3 regions of the Streptomyces sp. NPDC002911 genome follow, and region 1 is predicted to be linked to each of the others. Evidence: riboswitches for the same ligand, from Rfam matches in the RefSeq annotation. Region 1 holds a riboswitch; each other region holds the start of a gene.
What was found. Region 1 has a riboswitch for cobalamin ahead of ACWD04_RS21460 (energy-coupling factor ABC transporter permease). Riboswitches for the same ligand answer to the same signal wherever they lie in the genome.
Positions count from the first base shown of each region.

Region 1 (7,388 bases):
GGCGGGCAGCTCGGCATGACCCCATGACGACGAGTCCCGCAGGACCGTGGACAAGGGGCAGGTCTCCGAGCGCCTGGGCTCAGCTCAGCAGCGGAACACCTGAAGTACGGGGGAGGAGTGCGCGGTCGAGGATCTGGAGGCGTGATGGGCGTTGCCCATCGCCGCGACGGCGGCCGGAGCGAGCGCGCCGCCGACGTCGCTCGTCACCGCGGAGCGCGAAGGGAGTTCGGGAGCGGGAACGGTCGCGGAGCGATGCCGGTCACGATGGCGCAGAAGGCCGTTCGGCTCGCCCCCGCGATCGGATGTGCCACAGGCCCCGTACTCCCCGTACCCCCCGTGCGCGGCTCCCACGCTCGCATTCGCCGGAGTGTCCCCCCGCATTTCCGAAGCGTACGCGTGCACATCTGTTGACGGCGTGCCGGAGGACGGGGCCAATAGGAGGCCCATCAGGAACGCGAGCACGCACCGGACCGCCGCTGCTCGCACCCTTCACCTCCTGCTGTGCTTTCGCTCCTCCTTCGCGACGCTAACAGGCCGGAGGGATTATGGAGTTAACCCTTTGTGAAGAGTCCGAAAGTAGATGCCCATCGAGCCGAATTATGTGGCGGAGCCCTGTGGCCTGGGATGTGCCTCACTATCGGTTCTCAGTATTTGAGATCAACTGTGCCTGTGTGGCTCATGCATATGTCGGTCGAGCGATTTCGGTCCTATTCGTACGTTCGTTCGCATCGTGAGTGGCTGTTAACTCGCGAGAAAGGCAGTCGGCGTTTATCGAAGGCCCTATGCGGTGCGTTTACGCCGAACAGGCACGAGTGGAGTCAGTCGTCGGTCGGCGTGGCGAAGCCCGCCGCGAGCTGTTCCGGGGTACGGGGGCCGGGAGTCGCGCCGTCCAGCAGACCGTGCGCACGCAGCATCCGGGTGGCCGCTATGCCCCACGGCAGCCGCAGCCCGGCATCCCGCAGGAGATCCGTACGGGCCAGCATCGTGGGCGCGGATCCGGCGCGGACACCCGCAGGGGTGAGGAGCGCGGCGTCGTCGGCCCAGCGCAGGGCGAGATCGACGTCATGGGTGGCCATCATGACGGTGGTGCCACTGTCGCGCAGGGAGCCGAGCGTGGCGAGCAGCCGTTCCTGACCGTCCGGATCGAGCCCGGCGGTCGGCTCGTCGAGGATCAGCACACGGGGCCTCATCGCGATCGCACCCGCGATGGCCGTCCGTTTGCGCTGCCCGTAGGAGAGAAGGTGGGTGGGCCGGTCCGCCAGGGCCGTGATGTCGAGGGCGGTGAGCGCCTCGTCCACCCGGGCCCGCACCTCGGTGTCGGGCAGACCGAGGTTCAGTGGTCCGAACGACACGTCCTGGGAGACGGACGCGGCGAACAGCTGGTCGTCGGGGTCCTGCACCACCAGTTGGACGGTGGTACGCAGCAGGGTCAGCCCTCTTCGGTCGTACGTGACCGGACGGCCCTCGACCGTCAACTGCCCGTCGCGCGGACGCAGTCCGCCACTGAGAAGCCGCATCAGCGTGGTCTTCCCACTGCCGTTCCGGCCGAGCAGGGCGAGCGCACGCCCTTCGTGCGCCTCGAAGTCGAGGCCGCTCAGCACGGCAGGGCCGTCCTCATAGGTGAAGGACGCGCCCCGCAGGGCGAGCAGTACGGACTCGCTCAAGACAGGGTCCTTTCCAGGGCGAAGGTCAGGGCGGTGAGGGCCCCGAGCAGTGTGACGCTCACGGCCACGAACCGGACGGAGACGGGGGTCGCAGGCACCAGGACGCGCAGGGTCCCGTCGTAGCCGCGCCCGGCCAGCCCCGCCTGGAGCCGCGCCGCGCGGTCGAAGGCCCTGATGAACGCGGTGGCTCCGAGCCCTGCCAGGGACCGCCAGGCGGCCGCCCGAGAGGTATGTCCGAGCCTGGCCGCCTGGGCCTCCCTGATGCGGCGCACCGAGTCGAGGAGCAGAAAGCTCATGCGGTACGTCACCAGCGCGACGTCCACCACCGGTGCGGGCACCCCCGCCCTGACCAGGCGAGGCAGCAGGTCGGACATCGGGGTGGTGAAGGCGAAAAGCAGGACGCCCAGCGAGGCGGCCGAGGTACGCAGCAACAGCTCCCCGGCGCGGACCGGCCCCTCGTCGGCCAGGGTGACCGGCCCGCCCGGCCCGCCGATCTGGATGAGGAGTGTGGCCGCCCCGGTGACACAGAAACCCAGGGGCACCCGGTACGCCCGCCACAGATGGCGGACGGTCACTCCCGCCGGCCCCAGCAGCACGGCGAGGGAGGCGACGAGGACCAGGGCCGCGCCGGGCCAGGGCGGCAACGAGATCGCCAGAATGGTGAGCCCCAGGCCGAGCACGGCTTTGTCCGCGGGATGGCGGCGGCGCCAGCGACTGCTGTGCGCCGCCGCGTCGATCGGCAGCACGTGTGCTCAGTTCCCCCGGGTCGCGGGGTCCCCGGCATTGTCTGCGGCGCCACCGCCGTCCCGCTGCGCCGTCGCCCCCAGCTCGCCCTGACGGCGCCCGCGCCGCAGTCCGAAGTAGTAGGCGAGGACGCCCGCGCCGAGTGCGGCCTGCAGGGCGAAGAGTGCCGACTCGATCTCGCCGGACGGCGGTTCGTACAAGGGGGCGAACCAGGGTTCGTAGTCGGGATCGATCTCGGTGATCGCCGTCTCGGCCTGGGCGTCGGAGCCCGCGAACGGCTCTTCCTCGCCGTCACCCAGGCCGAGAGCCAAAGGCAGAACGGCCAGGGCGGCCACGACGAGCAGCAGAAGGGCGTTGATCTTCGTGTCCCTGTTCATCACGCCACCGCCTCGGTCTCGGCTGTCCCGGTCCGGGTCTGCCTGCCGGTGAGGAACACGCCGAGCCGGGTCAGATCCCTCTTGCTGGACTGGACGAGGAGTCGCATCACCAGCACGGTCAGAAGTCCTTCGCTCACCGCGAGAGGGATCTGCGTGACGGCGAAGATGGAGCCGAACTTGGTGAGCGCACCAAGAAATCCGGTGCTCGGGTCAGGGAAGGCGAGCGCCAGCTGCATGCTGGTGACGCAGTAGGTGGAAAGGTCGGCGACGAATGCGCCGGAGAACACCGCAACCATCAGCGGCACGCCGTACCTGCGCAGCAGCTTGTAGACGGCGTATCCCGCCCAGGGCCCGACGATCGCCATCGAGAAGACGTTGGCGCCGAGCGTGGTCAGGCCGCCGTGGGCGAGCAGCAGCGCCTGGAACAGCAGGGTGATGGTGCCCAGGACCGCCATGATCGGCGGACGGAACAGAATGGCCCCCAGCCCCGTGCCTGTGGGATGCGAACAACTCCCCGTCACGGAGGGAATTTTCAAAGCGGAAAGAACGAACGTGAAGGCCCCGGAAGCCCCCAGAAGCAGCGTGCTCTCAGGGTTCTCCCTGACTTCACGTGTAAGGGACCGGACTCCGTGGACGACGAACGGCGCGGACGCGACACCCCAGACGATCGCGTGCGCCGGAGGCAGAAAACCCTCGGCTATGTGCATGACTCAGCAGACCCTCTCCAGCACCTCGTGGATGGTTGAAGTGCCTTGGCCGGTCTCCTGGCTTACGGGTACCACCGCCCGAACTCCGCCTTCCCGGGTCACAAGGACCCAGTGGCTGCCCGCAGGGGCCGGAGCCGGACTTCCCGATCACAGTGGCGAGGGCCGCACCGGCATCGCACCGGATTTCCCGTTCACCAAGGCGAGGCGACAGTAGTGCCAGGCGGGGGCGAAGACAAGCGGGGGCCGTCCCGGAGGCGTGCCCAGGCCATGGCGGTCCGCTCGCGGACATGTTGCCGGCCGTCACCTCCGGCTCCGTCAGGACGCGTGGCGGCCCCGCGCCAGGACACTGATCCGAGTGAAAGTCACGTGCAATGCCTTACCCCTGATGAGGAGAACCACTTGACGCATCGAGTGGACGGTGCCGTCGGCGCCGTCGAACGTTCCGGGCCGGAATCCAACGCGTACGCCTACCTCAGGTACCTCGCGTCCTCCCCACTCGTCCGGCTGGACCTCGAACCGGACTGCGCACTGCTGAGTGCGCCGACCCGGGCGCGCCCCTACAACACCGTGTTCGCAGCCACTTTCGCGCCGGACGGCCTGGAACGCCGACTTAGGGAGGTCGCGCGGATCCATGCCTCCAAGGGCCTCGATGCGGTGTGGTGGCTCGGGCCCGCGGCCACACCGGCCGGCCTGGCCCGGTCGCTGGCGCACGCGGGCTTCCGGACGATGCCGTCGATCCAGCTCATGTCAGCACCGCTGACCGCGAGGATTCCCGCCCCGGAGGGGGCGGGCTCGCACTCCGGGGCCCGTGTCGTGCGCGTGCGCTGCGAGTCGGAACTGGCCGACTTCGTCTCCGTGCACCGGGCGGCCTACGAAATGTCCGAGGCCGAGGCGGACTTCACGCGGTGCGTATGGGAGTCGTTACCGCTCACCGAAGAGGCGCCTCTCCGGCACTTCCTCGTCAAGCGTGGCGCCGAGGTGCTCTCCGCCGCCTCGGTGTTCTCGTACGGAGGCGTCGGCGGCCTCTACAACGTCGCCACCATTGCGTCCGCACGGCGCAGGGGGCACGGACTGGCCGTGAGCCGGGCGGCGCTGGCGGACTCCCGCGCCCGCGGGCTGCGGACGATGACCCTGGGCGCGGAGCCGGGCGCTGTGGAGATGTACCGGCGGCTGGGGTTCGTCGTCACGGGCGAGCTGGCGAGGGCCGCCGTGGCTCCGGCGCCATGAGCGGGAAGAGATGATCCGAAAGTTGAATATGAATATCGTGATCAATTGCTGTGGAGGTGGTGACGGCACCGACGTCACTCGATGACGCAGGGGAAGGAGTCCGCGTGAGCGCGACGAGCGGACCGGCCGGACCGGAGCGGGTCAGTGCAGAGCGGCACCTCTGCGTGGGGGCGGGGCAATGCGTGCTCGCCGCACCGGCTGTCTTCGGCCAGGCCGTCGACGACGGTCTGGGCCTCGCGTACTGGACGGCACGCCGCCAGCTGCCGAACTGCCCGCCGTACGCGATGCCGTGTGGGCGTGTCCGTCGGGTGCCGTCGCCCTGCGCCGGGACGCGGTGCACTGATCCGCACGGTCTCCGGCTCGAAGCGCCTCCGCGAAGATCCGGGTGCCGGTGCCCCGCACCGGCCTGCGGGCGGCCACCGCCCGTTCCCCGTCCCTCTCATCTCTGATCAGTACCTCGTCAAGGAGAAGCACCTCCAGACAGTTCGACCGCCGTGCTTTCCTGCGCCGCAGCGCCACGGGAGCCGTGGCCCTGGCCGTGGGGCCCGGCTTGCTGGCGGCGTGCTCGACCGATGACCCCTCCACCTCCGGGAAGGGGCGCGCCGGCTCCTCACCGCGCACGGGTGGCACGCTCCGTGCGGCCTTCGTCGGGGGCGGCGCCTCCGAGACGCTCGACTTCTTCAACGGCCCCTCGGCGTTGGATCTGGTCCGCGCCCGCGCCTGGCACGGCACCCTCGGAAACCTCGATCCCTCCGCCCCGGACGGCGTGCGCTACGGCGTGCTCAGGGGGATCGACATATCCGAGGACCTGTCCACGTACACCCTGCACGTCCGGCCTGGCGTCCGCTTCACCGACGGATCGACGCTGACCTCCGCGGACATCCTGCATTCGCTGTCCGCCCTCGCGGGCAGGAACATGCTGCCCGTGTACAAGCTGGCCGCCGTGAACTTCGACCTTTCGGCCGCAAGGGCGGACGGTGACCTCAAGGTCGTCCTGCCCACACTCCGGCCCGTAAGGGACGGCCGCATGATCCTGTGTCAGGGGAACTTCCTGATCGTCAAGGACGGGACGCGGCGCTTCGCCGAGGGGATGCCCAGCTGTGGGCCCTTCCGCCTCGGCGAGTTCACGCCCGGCCACCGCCCACCTGCTGCGGACCTTCATCAGCTCGCGGCCTTAGGCCGGACCGCCGAAGGCTACGGAGCGCTTGACGACGCCCTGGTCGCGGAAGCGCGTGCGGACCGCCGTCTCATCGTCCGGGGCCTGCCCGGCCTGGTCTCCTTCGCCTTCGCCGCCCGGCTGGTTTTCGCCCTGTTGCTGGCAGCGCGCGTGTCCTGGCAACTGGACGGCTCGCTGACGGTCCCCACCCTGCTAGCGCTCCTGGTCCTGACGGCCCGTCTGGGCGACAGCCTTTCGGGGGCGGCCGACGTCGGCGCAGGGGCGTATCGCCCGTGACAGCCTGGAGCGACTCGCCGCGGTTCTCGACGAGCAGTCATTCCCGCAGCCCGCCGAGCCCCAGGTACCCCAAGGGGCCGAAGTCCGTTTCGAAGGAGTCGAGTTCCGTTCCGCCGAGCAGGAGAAGGCCCAGCAGGAGGGGCGCGCCACCCGCTCACGTACTCAGCGACGTGAGCTTCCGGCTGCCCGCAGGCAGCATGACGGCTCTGGTCGGGCCGTCAGGGGCGGGCAAGACCACCGTCGCCAGGCTGCTCGCCCGCTTCTGGGACACCACCGGCGGCACCGTCCGGGTCGGGGGCGTCGATGTACGGGATATCGCACCCGAGGAACTCGCCGCTCACGTCTCCCTGGTGTTCCAGGACGTCTATCTTCGAGGGCACGACAGAGGACAACGTCAGGATCGGAGCCCCGGACGCCGGTCACGAGCTGCTGGCCAGGGCCTCGGCATTCTCCGGGGCTCGACCGGGTGATCGAGGAACTGCCCGCCGGCTGGGCCACCAGGGTGGGGGAGGGCGGTAGCGCTCTCCGGCGGCCGGCGTCAACGCGCCGCCGACCTGCTCGCCGAGTCCTCCGCCTCCGTCGCCGGGCCCGCTTCCGGCGGGGTGGCACCGGACCGGGCCGAACAGCTCGTCACCGGCGGTACCGCGGTCTACGGCGAAGCGGTCGCCCGCACCATCGCGGACATCCGGGCGGGTCTGTTGGAGAAGGCCGTCGTCTCGCGAGCGGTCGTGCTGCCCGCCGGACCGGTCGCCGACTTCGCCGCGACCTATCTCGCCGGACGGCGGGCCAACACTCCCGCTCGCTCCTTCCTCATCGACCTCGGCGGACGCAGGGCGGCCGGATTCAGCTCGGAGACGGTCCTGGAGGTCCGGCAGGACGGCCGGGTCAGCACGCAGCCGCTCGCGGGCACCCGAGCCCTGGGGGAAGATCCGGCGGAGAACGACCGGCTGCGGGAGGAACTCCTCACGGACCCCAAGGAAATCCACGAGAACGCCGTCTGCGTACGGCTCGCCTGTGACGAGATGGCGGCGGTCTGCCGTCCCTGGTCCGTCGTGGTCGAGGAGTTCATGACGGTCAGGCCACGCGGTTCGGTGCAGCATCTCGCCTCGCGCGTCACGGGCCGGCTCCGGCCCGGTACCGGACCGTGGGCCGCCTTCGCCTCGCTCTTCCCCGCGATCACCGCCACGGGCTCGCGGAAGCGCGCTGCACTGAGCGC
Region 1 covers NZ_JBSFUO010000013.1:172,645-180,032, reverse strand. The annotation lists gene ACWD04_RS21475 (energy-coupling factor ABC transporter ATP-binding protein) at 819-1,664, opposite strand; gene cbiQ (cobalt ECF transporter T component CbiQ) at 1,661-2,410, opposite strand; gene ACWD04_RS21465 (energy-coupling factor ABC transporter substrate-binding protein) at 2,417-2,785, opposite strand; gene ACWD04_RS21460 (energy-coupling factor ABC transporter permease) at 2,785-3,492, opposite strand; cobalamin riboswitch at 3,523-3,706, opposite strand; gene ACWD04_RS21455 (GNAT family N-acetyltransferase) at 3,892-4,719, shown strand; partial or broken gene ACWD04_RS21450 (salicylate synthase) at 5,195-7,388, shown strand, end outside.

Region 2 (7,388 bases), on a different contig from region 1:
GCCCCGGGGTCCTCGGGCTGAGAGCCCCGGGGCAGTGCGAGCGGTGGCGGTCAGACCCCGCCGGTGTGCACCTGGAAGGCGGCGCGGCGTACGGCTTTGGCGAGGGCCGGGTCCGGGTGGGCGGCGGCCAGGGCCACCAGCACCTGGACGGTCCGCGGGTGGCCGACGGCCCGTACCTCGTCCAGCAGTGCGGGGACCGTGCCCTGGACGGCGGAGTCGAGGTGGCGGACCAGCAGCCCGGTCTCGCCGTGGTCGGCCACGGCCGCGGCGGTGTCGACCCAGAGCCAGGTGGCTTCCTCGCGGCTGAGGACGTCCTGGGCGTCGTCCGGGTCGGTCCCCTCGTACTCGGCGAGCCAGAGCAGCGCGTACGGGCGCAGCGGCGCTTCGGTGACGACGGAGCGGACGACGGGCTCGGCGGGGGCGCCGACGACGCGCAGCGCCTCGAAGGCGAGGCCGCGCAGCAGGGCGTCCTCACCACGGGCGACGGCCAGCAGTTCGGCCACGGCGCTGCCGACGGGCCGGGCGGCCAGCCAGGCCCGGTATTCGGCGCGGGCCGGGCCTGGGGTGAGCCGTGCACAGCCGAGCAGCATGTCGGCCGCGGGCTGCTCGATGTTGCCGGCCGGGCTCTGGGCGGCTACGCAGATCTGCTCCAGCTTGACCCAGACCGCCCAGTTGCCCAGCGGGGTGAGGGTGGCGTGGCCCGCGCCGAGCGTGAGTGCGCCGACGGAGGCGAGACCCTCGAGGGCCCAGTCGAGCAGCATCGCGTTCAGGTCGGCGGACTGCCCGCCGGCGGGTGCGGTCTGCTGCTCCGGCCCGTACGGCACCTCGCACCGCTCCTCGTGGAGTTCCGCGACGCGCTGACCCAGCAGGTCGAGGAGCGCGGGCACGGTGACGGCGCCCGCCGAGAGCTGGAGGAGGGAGAGCACCTGGGGCACGGCCTCTACGGCTTCCGCCACCGCGGTGGCCTCGATGCCGTCGGGTGAGGCGTGGACGAGCGACCAGGCGTCGAAGAGCGCCACCCAGCCGCGGAGCACGGCGGAGTCGTCGCGGTCCCAGGCTCGCAGGCGCCAGCCGGGGCGGGCGGTGTCGCCGTGCATCTCGATGAGGCCGGCCAGCCTGGCCCGGTCCCAGCCGGCCATCACCTGATCCGGGGACAGTCCCAGTGCGGCGGCTGCCCGTTCCAGGGCCTGGGCGGCGAGCGGGACGGAGCCCGGGCTCGTGCCGTCCGCCGCCCAGTGGGCGATGCGCACGGCGTCGGCCAGTACGGCCCTGGCCTGCCGTGCCAGTTCCGCCGGTGGCGGCGTGCCCTCGGGTGGTCGGGGGGCCGGCCTGGTGCGCCGGGTCGTCACGGCCTTACGGGCGGTCGCCTGGGGTCGTGGGCGGACAAGTCGCAGCCTGGAGTCGCGCGGGGTACGGGACGTCACGAGGAGCAGTCTTGCCTCTGACGGGCCGAAAGCCCAAACGGAAGCCGTGTCACCCGGATACGGGAGGCACCGGGACCGGGGCACCAACCGGGCGGTTCCGCCTCATCAGCTCACATCAGGGGCGTGAGGAAGCGCCGGAGCGCCTCTTCGTAGCCGGCCGGGTCGGCATTCCACATCGCGGCATGCGGAGCATGCGGCACGGAGTGCAGGGTCACCAGGTCGGGGCGGCGTGCGGCGAGTTCCCGGGACTCCTGCCACGGGGCCAGGGTGTCCCCCGGGCCGTGGACGATGAGCGTGGGCACGTGCAGGGCCGTCGGCACCGAGGTGTCCAGGAGCGGGGCGCCGTGCAGCCCGGTCTGGCCCTGGGCCGCCCGCACGGCCAGCGGCAGCAGCGCGGAGGGCACGCCCCGGGCCGAGGCGAGAGCGCGCAGGGTGGTCTTCCAGTCCAGGACCGGGGAGTCCAGGACGAGGCCGCTGATGCGATCGCGGAGGGCGGAGTCGACGGCCGCGTGCAGGGCCATCGAGGCGCCCGAGGACCAGCCGTGGAGGATGACGTTCTCGGCGCCGTAGCGCACGGCGTAGCGGATGGCCGCGTCGAGGTCGCGCCATTCGGACTCACCGAGGTGGGCGAGGCCGTCCGGGGAGCGCGGGGCGCCCTCGTCACCGCGGTAGGCCAGGTCGAGCACGGGAAGCTGCTGGGCGTGGAGGAACCCCATCACATTCATGGGGTGGTCCCTGGTGGCGCCGAGTCCGTGCGCCGTGATCACCCAGGTGTCGCGGACTCCGGGCACGAACCAGGCGGGCAGGGCGCCGAGTTCGCCGGGGACCTCGACCTCCTTGTAGGCGAGGCCGAGGGCGGTGAGCGGGTCGCCGCGGTGGAGCTCCGGGGTGAGGCGGACCCTGGCGCCGGGCTTCAGGCTGCCGAGGGTCACGCGTTCCAGCCGGCGTACGACGGTGTCCGCGGAGGCCGCGGTACTGCCGGGCGGCTGTTCGACCACCGGGCCGACCACCGCGTGGACGCCGCGGCCGGTCAGTCCGTACGTACCGGGGCGCAGCGCGGTGAAGGAGCGGGTCAGGGTGATCTGCCCGGCCGCGGTGGCGTGCACGGTGAGCCGGCGGTCGGCCGGGAAGGGGCGTGGCGAGGGCGCCCCGAGGGCGACGTCGCCGGCGTAGCGGCCGACGGCGACCGCTGCCGCGCCGATGCCGAGGATCGAGGTTGCGGCCACTGCCGCCGCTGTTGCCGGGCGCACGGCTCCAGTGTCCCGGGCTGCGGCGCGGGCTGCCAGTGGGCATCGGCCGTACGGTGCCGGGCGCCGGGCTCAGCCGGGCTGGCCGTACCCCTCCAGGGCGTCCTGCACGTCGCGCAGCTGGGCCGGGGTGAGGAGGCTCGGCCGGTGGCCCGGCACGGAGCTCGCGGTGAGCCAGAGCCTGCACATCCATTCGAGCTGGGCGGTGCGGTCGTAGGCCTCGTCGAGGGTGGCCCCGTAGGTGACGGTGCCGTGGTTCCGCAGCAGGCAGGCCGTGCGGTCGCGCAGGGCTGCCAGCATGTTGTCGGCGAGCTCCCGCGTCCCGTAGCGCGCGTAGGCGGCGGTGCGGACGGGGCCGCCGAGCATGGCGGCGGCGTAGTGCACGAGCGGCACCTCGGCCACGAGGGTGGAGACAGCCGTGGCGTGCACGGCGTGGGTGTGGACGACGGCTGCGGCGTCGGTGTCGCGGTAGACGGCCAGGTGGAGCGGGAGCTCACTGGTCGGCACCAGGTCACCCAGGACCTGACGCCCTTCGAGATCGACGCCGACCGCGTCACCGGGGCCGAGCCGGTCGTAGGGCACCCCGCTGGGGGTGACCAGCACGGTGCCGCCGACCCGGGCCGACACGTTGCCCGAGGTGCCGACGACCAGGCCGTCCGCCGCCGTCCGCCGGGCCGTCTCGACGACCCCGCCCCATGTCCGCTCGATCGCGTCCGTGCGCACGTCACTCATGCGGGGGATTCTAGGGTCACGTGATCGATGTCTCCTCAAGGGGAGATATCGGGCATGAGGAGGGCGGCGGCCAGGGGCGGGACCGGTTCCCGCACCGGCGCGGGGCGTACGGCCGCCCGGTCGCACACAAGCGGAATCGACGTACGCGCTTGGGGTCACCATGCCGCCCTGCCCAGTTCACCTTCCGTTCACCCTGGTTGACTACGTTCCACGTGCCAATGACGTCGAACGATTGCCTGGGTAAATGGAACACATCACGCTGCTGCTCGCGATCGTGATCGTGACAGCTCTCGTGTTCGATTTCACGAACGGTTTCCACGACACCGCCAACGCGATGGCCACCACCATCTCGACCGGCGCGCTCAAGCCCAAGACAGCGGTGGCCATGTCCGCCGTTCTCAACCTCGTCGGCGCCTTCCTGTCGGTGGAGGTCGCCAAGACGATCTCCGGCGGGATCATCAATGAGAACGGCCTCAGAACCGAGGTCATCTTCGCGGCGCTCGTCGGCGCCATCCTGTGGAATCTGCTGACCTGGCTGGTCGGCCTGCCCTCAAGTTCCTCCCACGCACTCTTCGGCGGCCTCATCGGCGCCGCGGTGATGTCGGCCGGCTGGTCCTCGATCAACGGCGGCACCGTCGTCACGAAGGTCCTGCTGCCCGCGATCGCCGCGCCTGTCGTCGCCGGTCTCGCCGCACTGCTGGCCACGAAGCTGACGTACCGCCTGAACCGGAAGATCACGGACCCGGCCCAGCTGAAGTCGACCGCCAAGGGGTACCGCGCCGGTCAGATCGCCTCGGCCGGTCTCGTCTCGCTCGCCCACGGCACCAACGACGCGCAGAAGACCATGGGCATCATCACCCTGGCCCTGGTCACCGGCGGCGTCCTCTCCCCCGGCTCCAACCCGCCGGTCTGGGTCATCGCCTCCGCGGGTATCGCCATCGCGCTGGGCACCTACCTCGGTGGCTGGCGCATCATCCGCACCATGGGCAGCGGCCTCACGGACCTGCGTCCGCCGCAGGGCTTCGCGGCCCAGACGAGCGCGGCCACGGTCATCCTGGCCTCCTCGCACCTCGGCTTCTCGCTCTCCACCACGCAGTCCTGCTCCGGCGCCGTCATGGGCGCCGGCCTCGGACGCAAGGGCGGCACGGTCCGCTGGTCCACCGCCACCCGGATGTTCGTCGCGTGGGGCCTGACCCTGCCGGCCGCCGGTCTGATCGGTGCGGGCTCCGAGTTCCTGACCAAGCAGGGCCCCTGGGGCGTCGCGGTGGTCGCAGTGATCCTCGTCGCGGGCTCCGCCGCCATCTGGCTGCTGTCGCGCCGCAAGCCGGTCGACCACACCAACGTCAACGCGACCGAGGACGAGCCCGCGGGCGTCGTCACGGACGCCATCGCGGCCGTCAGCCCGCCGCCCGTCGGTGGGGCCTCCACCGAGCTCAAGACCACCATCCACGCTCCGGCCCCCACGGCCGAGACCCCGGCCGATCCGGCCCGGCCGGCCACGGTGTAAGGACAGATCCGCATGAACATCGACTGGGCAGCTCTCGCCTCCGTCTTCGGCGTCAGCCTCGTGGTCACCGTCGCACTGGTCGGCCTCTTCACTCTCGGCATCATCGGCCTCGCCAAGCAGACTCCGACGGCTCAGGGCGGCGGCGGGGCCGGCGTCCTGACACGCACCGGCGCGTACGCCTGCTTCGGGCTGTGCCTGGCGGCGGTCGCGTACGGGATCTATCTGATCGTCGCCTGACCTCCGCGCGGGCGCGCACCGGCCGGACACACCACGTGTGTGTCCGGCCGGTGTGCGTCTGAGCACATTGAAGCCTCGCAGGTCAGCGGCAGGTTGACGGGCGTTCGCGGCGCATGGTGGACTGCCGGAGCCGTTTACGGCGACAGGAGAGGAAGCCGGTGCGAATCCGGCGCGGTCCCGCCACTGTCACCGGGGAGCAGCCTCCACACGGAAGTCACGGTCCGCCACCGCGGGCTGGAAGGCCGGAGGAACTGCGGATCCGGGAGCCAGGAGACTCTCGTCGCCGGTCACGTCGAACCAGGGCGCGGACCCTGAGTGAGGACATACGCCATGTCTGGCTGCCCTGCGTCGGTCGCCGCACCACCCGCTGTGAAGGCCCTTCGAGGCGCGACGGCCGGCTGAGCGGTGCGAGCCGACCGCATCTTCGCGTACGGCGCCGCCGCCGGTCTGATCGGTGACCTGCTGCTCGGTGATCCCCGGCGGGGCCACCCCGTCGCCGCCTTCGGGCGTGCAGCGGCGGGTGCCGAGAGCCGGCTGTGGCGCGATCACCGCGGCTGGGGCGCCCTGCACACGCTCGTCTGTGCCGGGGGCGCCACGGGAGCGGCCGCGCTGGCCGCCCGTGCCGTGCGGAACCGTCCCGCCGCCGCCGTGGCGCTGACCGCCGCCGCCACCTGGGCCGTCGTCGGGGGCACTTCGCTGGGCCGCGAGGCGCGCGCCATCGGCGGGGCGCTGGCCGTGGGGGACATCGAGCCGGCCCGGGAGCGGCTGCCGCATCTGTGCGGCCGTGATCCGCAGTCGCTGGACGAACAGCAGATCGCCCGCGCGGTGGTGGAGTCCGTCGCCGAGAACACCTCGGACGCCGTCGTGGGAGCCCTGGTGTGGGGCGCGCTCGGCGGGGTGCCCGGGCTGGTGGCCTTCCGGGCCGTCAACACGCTCGACGCCATGGTCGGCCACACATCGCCCCGCTACCGGCGCTACGGCTGGGCGTCGGCCCGGCTCGACGACGTCGCCGGCTGGCCCGGGGCCCGGCTGACCGCCGTGCTCGCCGTGGCCGCCGGGGGCCGCCCGCGCGAGGCGGTCCGGGCCTGGCGGGCCGACGCGGGCCGGCATCCCAGTCCCAACGCGGGCCCGGTGGAGGCCGCGTTCGCGGGTGCGCTCGGCGTACGGCTGGGCGGCACCCTCGCTTACGGCGGGCGGGTCGAGCACCGGCCGGTGCTCAACGGCGAGGCCGGGCGGGACGTGCGGGTCACGGACATCGAATGCGCGGTGCGGCTGTCGCGCCGGGTGAGTGTGCTGGCCCTCGCCGTGTGTGCGGCGGGGCGGCTGGCCATGGGACGGAGAGTCACATGAGCGGCGGGCTGCTGGTCGCGGGTACCACTTCGGACGCGGGCAAGAGCGTCGTCACGGCCGGGATCTGCCGGTGGCTGGTGCGTCAGGGAGTCAAGGTCGCACCGTTCAAGGCGCAGAACATGTCGCTGAACTCGTTCGTCACCCGGGAGAACGCGGAGATCGGCCGGGCCCAGGCGATGCAGGCGCAGGCCGCCCGGGTGGAGCCGTCGGCTCTGATGAACCCGGTGCTGCTCAAACCCGGCGGCGACCGGTCGAGCCAGGTCGTCCTGATGGGGAAGCCGGTCGGCGAGATGAGTGCGCGCGGCTACCACGGGGGGCGCCAGGAGGCGCTGCTGGGGACGGTCGTGGACTGTCTGGAGCAGTTGCGGGGCACGTATGACGCCGTGATCTGCGAGGGGGCGGGCAGTCCGGCCGAGATCAATCTGCGGCGTACGGACATCGTGAACATGGGCATCGCCCGGGCCGCGCGCTTTCCCGTGCTGGTGGTCGGCGACATCGACCGGGGCGGTGTGTTCGCCTCGTTCTTCGGTACGACGGCGCTGCTGAGCCCTGAGGACCAGTCGCTGATCGCCGGGTACCTCGTCAACAAGTTCCGCGGTGACGTGTCGCTGCTGGAGCCCGGTCTCGACATGCTCCTCGGGCTCACGGGCCGGCGGACGTACGGGGTGCTGCCGTACGCCCATGGGCTGGGTATCGACGAGGAGGACGGGCTGCGGGTATCGATGCGCGGCACCGTACGGGAGTCGGTCGTGGCGCCGCCGCACGGCGAGGACGTGCTGCGGGTCGCGGTGTGCGCCGTACCGCTGATGTCGAACTTCACCGATGTGGACGCTCTGGCGGCCGAGCCGGGGGTGGTGGTCCGGTTCACGGACCGGGCGGAGGAGATCGCCG
Region 2 covers NZ_JBSFUO010000031.1:11,746-19,133, reverse strand. The annotation lists gene ACWD04_RS29160 (VOC family protein) at 1-21, shown strand, start outside; gene ACWD04_RS29155 (hypothetical protein) at 51-1,349, opposite strand; gene ACWD04_RS29150 (alpha/beta hydrolase) at 1,535-2,674, opposite strand; gene ACWD04_RS29145 (class II aldolase/adducin family protein) at 2,744-3,403, opposite strand; gene ACWD04_RS29140 (anion permease) at 3,648-4,910, shown strand; gene ACWD04_RS29135 (hypothetical protein) at 4,923-5,147, shown strand; cobalamin riboswitch at 5,296-5,424, shown strand; gene ACWD04_RS29130 (cobalamin biosynthesis protein) at 5,553-6,497, shown strand; gene ACWD04_RS29125 (cobyric acid synthase) at 6,494-7,388, shown strand, end outside.
Region 2: another riboswitch for cobalamin. It lies ahead of ACWD04_RS29130 (cobalamin biosynthesis protein); the one in region 1 lies ahead of ACWD04_RS21460 (energy-coupling factor ABC transporter permease).

Region 3 (7,388 bases), on a different contig from region 1:
ATTTCGTTATGACCGTGACCCTTACCGACACCGGCCCACCGTCCACCACCGAACTGCTGACCGGCGTCCTCCTCGGCCCGGATTTCCGCCGCGAGCACGGATTCTGGCAGCGGCTGATCAGCACAGAACCGTTCCGCCGCCCCGTCGGCGGTACGCCCGAAGAGCGACTGGAACTCGCCTACGACCGGTTGCGGATCCTCAACCTCTCCCTCGACAGCGGAGCACGCCTCGCTTCCGACCCACGCGCGCTGGCCGCCCTGCACGCGTGGCTGGGCCCGGTGGACCCAGCGCTGACCACCGTGGCGGGCATCCACTACAACCTCTTCCTCGGCAGTCTCCTCGATCACGAATGCTCCGGTCGCCGTGACCTGTCGGACTATCTGACGATGCGGCGCATCGGCACTTTCCTCTGCACCGAGGTGGCACACGGCAACAACGCGGCGGCCATGGAGACCACTGCGACGTACGACCGGGAGAGGGACGGATTCGTCCTGCACACCCCGAACGCGGGCGCGCAGAAGTTCATGCCCAACACCAGCCCGGCGGGCGGAGCCAAGTCCGGACTGGTGGCCGCACGCCTGGTCGCCGACGGCTCGGACCACGGGGTGCGCCTCTTCCTGGTGCCGCTCACCGACGACGAACAGGCGCTGCCGGGCGTCCGGGTGCGGCGGCTTCCGGCCCGGATGGGCAGCCCGGTGGACCACTGCCTGACCTCGTTCGACCGGCTGTTCGTTGCGCGGGACGCACTGCTGGGATCCGGCGAAGAGAGCGACTCCCCAGGAAAGTTCAGCACGGGACCGGGTGACAGGCGGCGGCGCTTCCTGACCTCGATCGGGCGGGTGACCCCCGGCCGGATCTCCATGAGCGCCTGCGCGGCGGGCTCGGCTCGCGCGACCCTGGCGGTCGCCGTGCGCTACGGCGGCCACCGGCTGATCTCCGGGACCCGCGGTAAGCCGCCGGTGCCCGTCAACGCCCATCGGTCCCACCACGGACCGCTCGCCTCGGCCATGGCCACGGTCTTCGCCATGAGCCTGCTCTACCGCAGGGCACAGGAGCGCTGGGAGGCCTGTACGGACGAGGACGTCCGGACGGACACGGGCAGACTCGTCGATGTAGCCAAGGCATGGATCACCTGGCGGGCCCGTGACGTCATCGTCGAGAGCCGTGAACGCTGCGGCGCGCAGGCCCTGCTGGAGAACAACGGCATGACCGAGCTCGTCACGGGAGTGGAGGGAGCCATTACCGCGGAGGGCGACAACATCGCCCTGTATGCCAAGGCGGCGGCCGAGATGCTCTTCGCCGCCGAGCCCCACCAGGACGACGCCCCGGGCCGAGCCCCGCACCGCGGTGACCTGGACGACCCACGTTTCCTGGGCCGGCTCCTCGCCGCGGTCCAGGACATCTGGTTCGCCCGGGCGCGGGCCCGCGCGCAGCGGGCGCCCGACTCCGACCTCCTCGAGCGGTGGAACGCCGCCTCGGGCCCCGCCCTGCGCGGGGTCGAGGCCTACGCGTGCCGGGAGGCCGCCGCGGCCTACGCCGAGGCCCGCGCGGCGTTGCCCGAGGGCGCCGCCAGGGACCGGCTGGGAGAGCTGGAGCGGCTGTTCGCCGTCGAATGGGTGGCCCGCAACAGCGGCGATCTGCTGGCCGCCGGGTTCCTGAGCGGTGATCAGGTCGAGGCCCTGGCCGAGACCGCCGAACAGCTGATCGCGGCCGTCGCCGCGCACGCCCCGCAACTGGCTGAATCCTTCGCCCTGCCCGAGGAACTGCTCGCCGACTGGCCGATCGCCGGACCGGGGTACGCGAACGCGTACGACGATCCCCACGGCCCCTGGAACACCACCAGGGCGGACGCCCGATGAGCTCCGTGGCCAAGGGGCGTACCGTGTCCGGCCGCCTCGGGGAGCGCTTGGAGATCATCGGCCTGCGCGTCGTTCTGCTGGCCTACTGGGGCACGGTGTCGGTGCTCGCCCGCCGGCGCGGGAAGCCGCAGACGCAAGGCGGCGAATCGGTTCACCCCAAGCGCTGAACCGCCCGACGGCCGGTACGAGGCGGAGCCCGACCCGTACCGGCCGACGGCTCCCGAGGCCGTCGACGCGCCGCGTGATAACTTGCAGACGCCAGTCACACTCCACGTGGAGTCAGGGAATCCGGTGCGAATCCGGAGCTGACGCGCAGCGGTGAGGGGGACGGGCGGGGCAAGTGCCACTGGGACACCCTCGGGTGCACCGGGAAGGCGCCCCGTCCGGACGAACCCGAGTCCGAAGACCTGCTGGTACCCGCTTCCGTACCGGGAGCGGAACACCGTAGCGGGCTCCGCGCATGAGCCCAGAGACGCCGAGGACTCCGTGTCGCCCATCGCCAGCACCATACGCCGAACCGCCCTCCTCATCGCGGGACTCGTCCTCCTCGCCGCCTGTGGCGGAGGCGGGAGTGCGTCCGACGGTGAGGCACAGGAAGGCCCCGCCCCCGGCTTCCCCGTGGCGCTGAAGAACTGCGGTCGTACGGTGACCGTCGACGCGGCACCGCGTCACGCCGTCTCCCTCAACCAGGGATCGACGGAGATCCTGCTCTCCCTGGGCCTCGCGGACCGGCTCGCCGGCACCGCGACCTGGACGGACCCGGTGATGAAGGGGCTGGAGAAGGACGAAGCCACCGTGCCCCGGATCGCCGAGAGCCAGCCCTCCTCCGAGAAGGTCCTCGCCGAGGAACCCGACTTCGTCAGCGCCTCGTTCGAATCCACCCTAGGCAAGGGCGGTGTGGCAACCCGCGACCAGTTCGAGGAACTGGGCGTACCGACGTACCTCGCACCCTCCGACTGCATGGGCAAGGACCACGCGGGCAGCAGCGACGGCTCCCGAGCCGAGCCTCTGACCATGGACCCGGTCTACGACGAGGTCCGCGACCTGGCCGCGGTGTTCGGCGTTCCGGAGCGGGGCGCGAAGCTCATCACCGGCCTCCAGGGCCGCATCGACAAGGCGACTGCGGACATCGACGCTTCCGATGCCACCCTGCTCTACTGGTTCGCCAACGCCGAAGCCCCCTACCTCGCGGGCTGCTGCGGTGCGCCCGGCATCATCACCGAGAAGCTCGGCGCGGAGAACGTCTTCGACGACACGCACGAGGAATGGCCCCAGATCAACTGGGAGACGGTCGCCGACCGGAATCCCGACGTGCTGGTCATCGGCGACCTGACCCGTAAGTCGCAGACGGCCGAAAGCGCCGAGAAGAAGATCGAGTTCCTGGAGTCCAACCCCGCCACGAAGAATCTGGACGCCGTCCGGCACAAGCGCTACGTCCTGCTCAGCGGCCAGGCCATGAACCCGACCATCCGGACCGTGGAGGGCGTGGAGCGCGTCGCCGCGGGGCTCCGTTCGTTCGGACTCGCGGGGTGACGAAGACCGAACGCGCTCCGGTCGTGAACGTGCAGCCACCCGCAGTCCTTCCGGCCGCAGGAACCCGGTTCCTACGCGGCGGTGTCCTTTGGAGCGCCGGGGCCGCCCTGCTGTTCCTGTCGGTCGCGGTGGCCGTGACGATCGGACCCGCCCGCATCTCCGTCCCCGACGTCTGGTTCGCGGTAGCCTCCCACCTCGGCCTCACCGATGGGCGACTGACCCCCATACGCGACGGCATCATCTGGAATCTGCGCATGCCCCGTACCCTGCTCGCCGCGGTGTGCGGGGCCGGGCTGGCGGTGTGCGGCACCGTGATGCAGTCGCTGCTGCGCAACCCGCTCGCCGACCCCTTCGTCCTCGGTGTCTCCTCCGGCGCGTCCACCGGGGCGGTCGTGGTCGTCGTCCTGGGCGTCGGCGGGGGAGCGGTGTCGATCTCGGGCGGCGCCTTCGTCGGGGCCCTGTGCTCGTTCGTCCTCGTCCTGATGCTCAGTCACCTCCTCGGCGGCTCCACCGACCGGGTTGTCCTCTCCGGGGTCGCGGTCATGCAGCTCTTCTCCGCGCTCACCTCGTTCGTCGTGATGACCGCGGCCGACGCCGAACAGACCCGGGGCGTGCTGTTCTGGCTGCTCGGCTCGCTGAGCGGGGTCGGCTGGGGCGACGTGTGGATGTGCTCCGCCGTGCTGGCCGTCACCCTGCTGATCTGCCTCGGCCATGCCCGTACCCTCGACGCCTTCGCCTTCGGGCAGGACGCCGCGGCCGCCCTCGGGGTGCACGTGGCCCGCACCCGGATCGTGCTGCTCTGCACCACCGCGCTGCTGACCGCGGCCCTCGTCAGCTCGGCGGGCGCCATCGGGTTTGTCGGTCTCGTCCTGCCGCACGCCGCCCGGGCACTGACCGGGTCCGGGCACCGGAGGCTGCTGCCGGTCACCGCGCTCACCGGAGCCGTGTTCCTCGTCTGGGTCGACACCCTGGCCAGGACCGTCCTCGACCCGCAGGAGGTCCCGGTCGGAGTCGTCACCTCCCTCATCGGGGTGCCCGCCTTCGTCCTGGTCCTCTACCGCACGAGGAGAAACGCATGACCCGGGCGGGCACTCCCGGTGACGGCCTGCGGGCCGCACGGGTCAGCAGGGAGGCCGGCGGGCGGATCGTCCTCGACGACGTGAGCATCGCGCCGCCGCCCGGCACCACGGTCGGACTCCTGGGGCCGAACGGCTCCGGCAAGACCACGCTGCTGCGGGTGATGGCGGGTGTCCTCACTCCCGGCGCGGGCGTCGTCACCCTCGATGGCCGTACCCTCGCCGAGACCGGCCGACGAGGTGTGGCCCGCCGCGTGGCCGTCGTCGACCAGCACGCGGTGACCCAGGTCGACCTGAGTGTGCTGGACGTCGTACGCCTCGGCCGCATCCCGCACCGGCGCGCCTGGTCCGCGCCCCGCCCCGAGGACGAGGGCGCTGTACGAGAGGCTCTTGCGCGCACCGGACTCGCCGACCGCGCCGGACAGTTTTGGCACACCCTGTCCGGGGGCGAGCGCCAGCGCGTCCAGATCGCCCGCGCCCTGGCCCAGCAGCCGCGCGAACTCCTGCTGGACGAGCCCACGAACCACCTGGACATCCAGCACCAGCTGGAACTCCTGTCGCTGGTCGCCGCGCTGCCCGTCACGGCCGTGGTCGCGCTGCACGACCTCAATCTGGCCGCGATGTTCTGTGACCGGGTCACGGTCATGCGGGAAGGCCGAGTGGTGGCAGGCGGAACGCCCTCGGAGGTGATCACCGAGGAACTCATCGCCGATGTCTACCGCGTACGCGCGGTGGTGACGCCGGAAGGGCCCGACGGGCGCCCGTCGGTGCGGTTCCTGCCGGGAGAAGCCGTCCACGGTCGGCAGAAGTGCGACGAGAGGGCGGGCCCGTGAACCGCCCGGGTCCGCCCCTCGATACTGTCGTGCGGCCTTTCGCCGCCGTCTGTGTGAGGGGTCAGCGACGACGTCCCTGGCCGAACTCGCCGCCCATGTCCTTGCCGCTGCCCGTGTCCTTGCCGTCCGCGTAGTCGATCTTCTCCTTGCGGAGTTCGGCGGAGACTTCCTTCTGCTCGGTGACCTTGCTGGTTTCGAGGTGGACCCGCTCCACAGGGACCGCCTCCTTGCGGACGGTGGCTCGTTCGGCGTGCAGGGTGACTTCGACGTCCTGCTCGCCGAGTTCGCGCCCCTTCATGCCTGTTCCCTCCTCGCCGGGCTGCATAGGCTCGCGCACCACGCGTACCTCCTCGTGGGACACGGGCACCGTCCGGGTGACGTTCTCGGTCACGACGTACTTGTGCAGCCGGGCCCTTCCGCTCTCGTACTCCTCCGTGCCGACCTGGAGATGCTCCTCGGACCGGATCATGTCCTCCCGGCCTCCGGCGCCCGCGGCGGACCGCTCGGCTCCGGCTCCCGCGAGCGGGCGCGACGTGGAAGAGGTGTCCATGTCGCGGTGCCTCCCCGCGCCGGCTGTGGTGCCGGTGGCCTTCGTCTGGCCGGCCGAAGTGGTACGAGCGGTTCCGGCAGCACCGGCAGCACCGGCGGCTCCCATGGCTCCCGTTCCGGTCCCGGACGTCGTGCGCGCGTCGCCGCGCGCCCCGGCGGTACCGGTGGCCTTCCTGGTCATCCCGTAGTGCCGGTACAGCTCCTCCTCCTCCGATACGGAGAGGTGCGCGTCGGCGTCCACCCGGGGGGCTTCTTTGACGCGGTCCTTCGGATGCGAGACGTGCAGGTCGGAGCCCACGCGGCGGGCTCCCGACAGAGGGACGAAGCTCTCCTTCATGCCGAACATGCCGGTCTTGACGGTGATCCAGTCGGGCTTGCCGGTGTCGTCGTCGACGTACACCCGCCCCACTGTGCCGACCTTTTCTCCGTCGCTGTCGTAGACGGTCAGACCGTCGAGTTCTCCGGAATCCGTGAAACCGTCAGCGGCTCCCATGGCCGATTCCTCCTCGCCCGGGCGCGTCCTGTGGGTGGGTCCAGCAGGGGAGGCGCGTCCGGATTCCATCGCGCCTCACCCAGTTGGACGGTGCAACTTCCCGGCCACGGCGCTGAGCGGCCCAGAACACCGGGAAGGGGCGGTGGCCCCGTTGCACGCGGATATCTGCCCACCACACGCGTTACGCCATTCGAGTGAGGATTCTTCTGGGCGCGCCGGAGGTGCGGTCCCGCCCGCCCGTATGATCGACGCGCTGTCGCCGACCGTCGGTCCGGCCTGTCGCGGGAGGTGCGTTATCGGATCTGCGGGCATCAGCCTGCCCCGGCAGCGCGGGAAACTGCTGGCCCGGCAGGAGGACGGTCTGGGACTCCACCATCTGGTCTGGCGGCTGGGGCCCGGCTGGCGGGTGTGCAGCAGCGCCGTGCTCGGCGGCGGGATCGGCGCCCGTGCCTGGATCCTGAACGCCCAGGTGCCCGGCGGCTACCCGCGGCTCGACCCCGGCCGGCACCTGGCGGAGATCGCGGTGGCCGAGGCGCTGGACGGCCCGGGCGCCGGACTGATGACGGCCGCCGACGTCACCGCGTACGCCGTCGCCGACGACGGAGGCGTGACCGCGACCGTCACCAGCGGCCTCGGCGTACGGGGATGGGCCGCCGCCCCGGCCGAAGGGACCGACGGTCCGTTGCCACCGGGCACTGTCAACATCGTCGTCACCCTCCCCGTGGCGCTTTCCGACGCCGCCCTGGTCAACGCGGTGGCCACCGCCACCGAGGCGAAGGTCCAGGCGCTCGTGGACGCAGGACTCGACTGCTCAGGGACGCCGACGGACGCGGTGTGCGTCGCCGCGCCCGACCCGGCAGAGCAGCCCGGCGAACCGTTCGCGGGACCGCGTTCGCTCTGGGGCGCGCGACTCGCCAGAGCCGTGCACCGCGCCGCTCTGGAGAGCGCGCTGCGGCAGTCTTGAGCCCCACCGGTCCCGGGACCACTCCGCAGCGGCGGTCCCGAGACCCTCCCGCACCGACGAAGGGACCCCCATGACCACCGC
Region 3 covers NZ_JBSFUO010000003.1:248,930-256,317, reverse strand. The annotation lists gene ACWD04_RS06435 (acyl-CoA dehydrogenase family protein) at 9-1,859, shown strand; gene ACWD04_RS06430 (hypothetical protein) at 1,856-2,026, shown strand; cobalamin riboswitch at 2,102-2,288, shown strand; gene ACWD04_RS06425 (ABC transporter substrate-binding protein) at 2,346-3,392, shown strand; gene ACWD04_RS06420 (FecCD family ABC transporter permease) at 3,422-4,471, shown strand; gene ACWD04_RS06415 (ABC transporter ATP-binding protein) at 4,468-5,301, shown strand; gene ACWD04_RS06410 (PRC and DUF2382 domain-containing protein) at 5,363-6,343, opposite strand; gene ACWD04_RS06405 (adenosylcobinamide amidohydrolase) at 6,585-7,307, shown strand; gene ACWD04_RS06400 (NAD(P)-dependent oxidoreductase) at 7,378-7,388, shown strand, end outside.
Region 3: another riboswitch for cobalamin. It lies ahead of ACWD04_RS06425 (ABC transporter substrate-binding protein); the one in region 1 lies ahead of ACWD04_RS21460 (energy-coupling factor ABC transporter permease).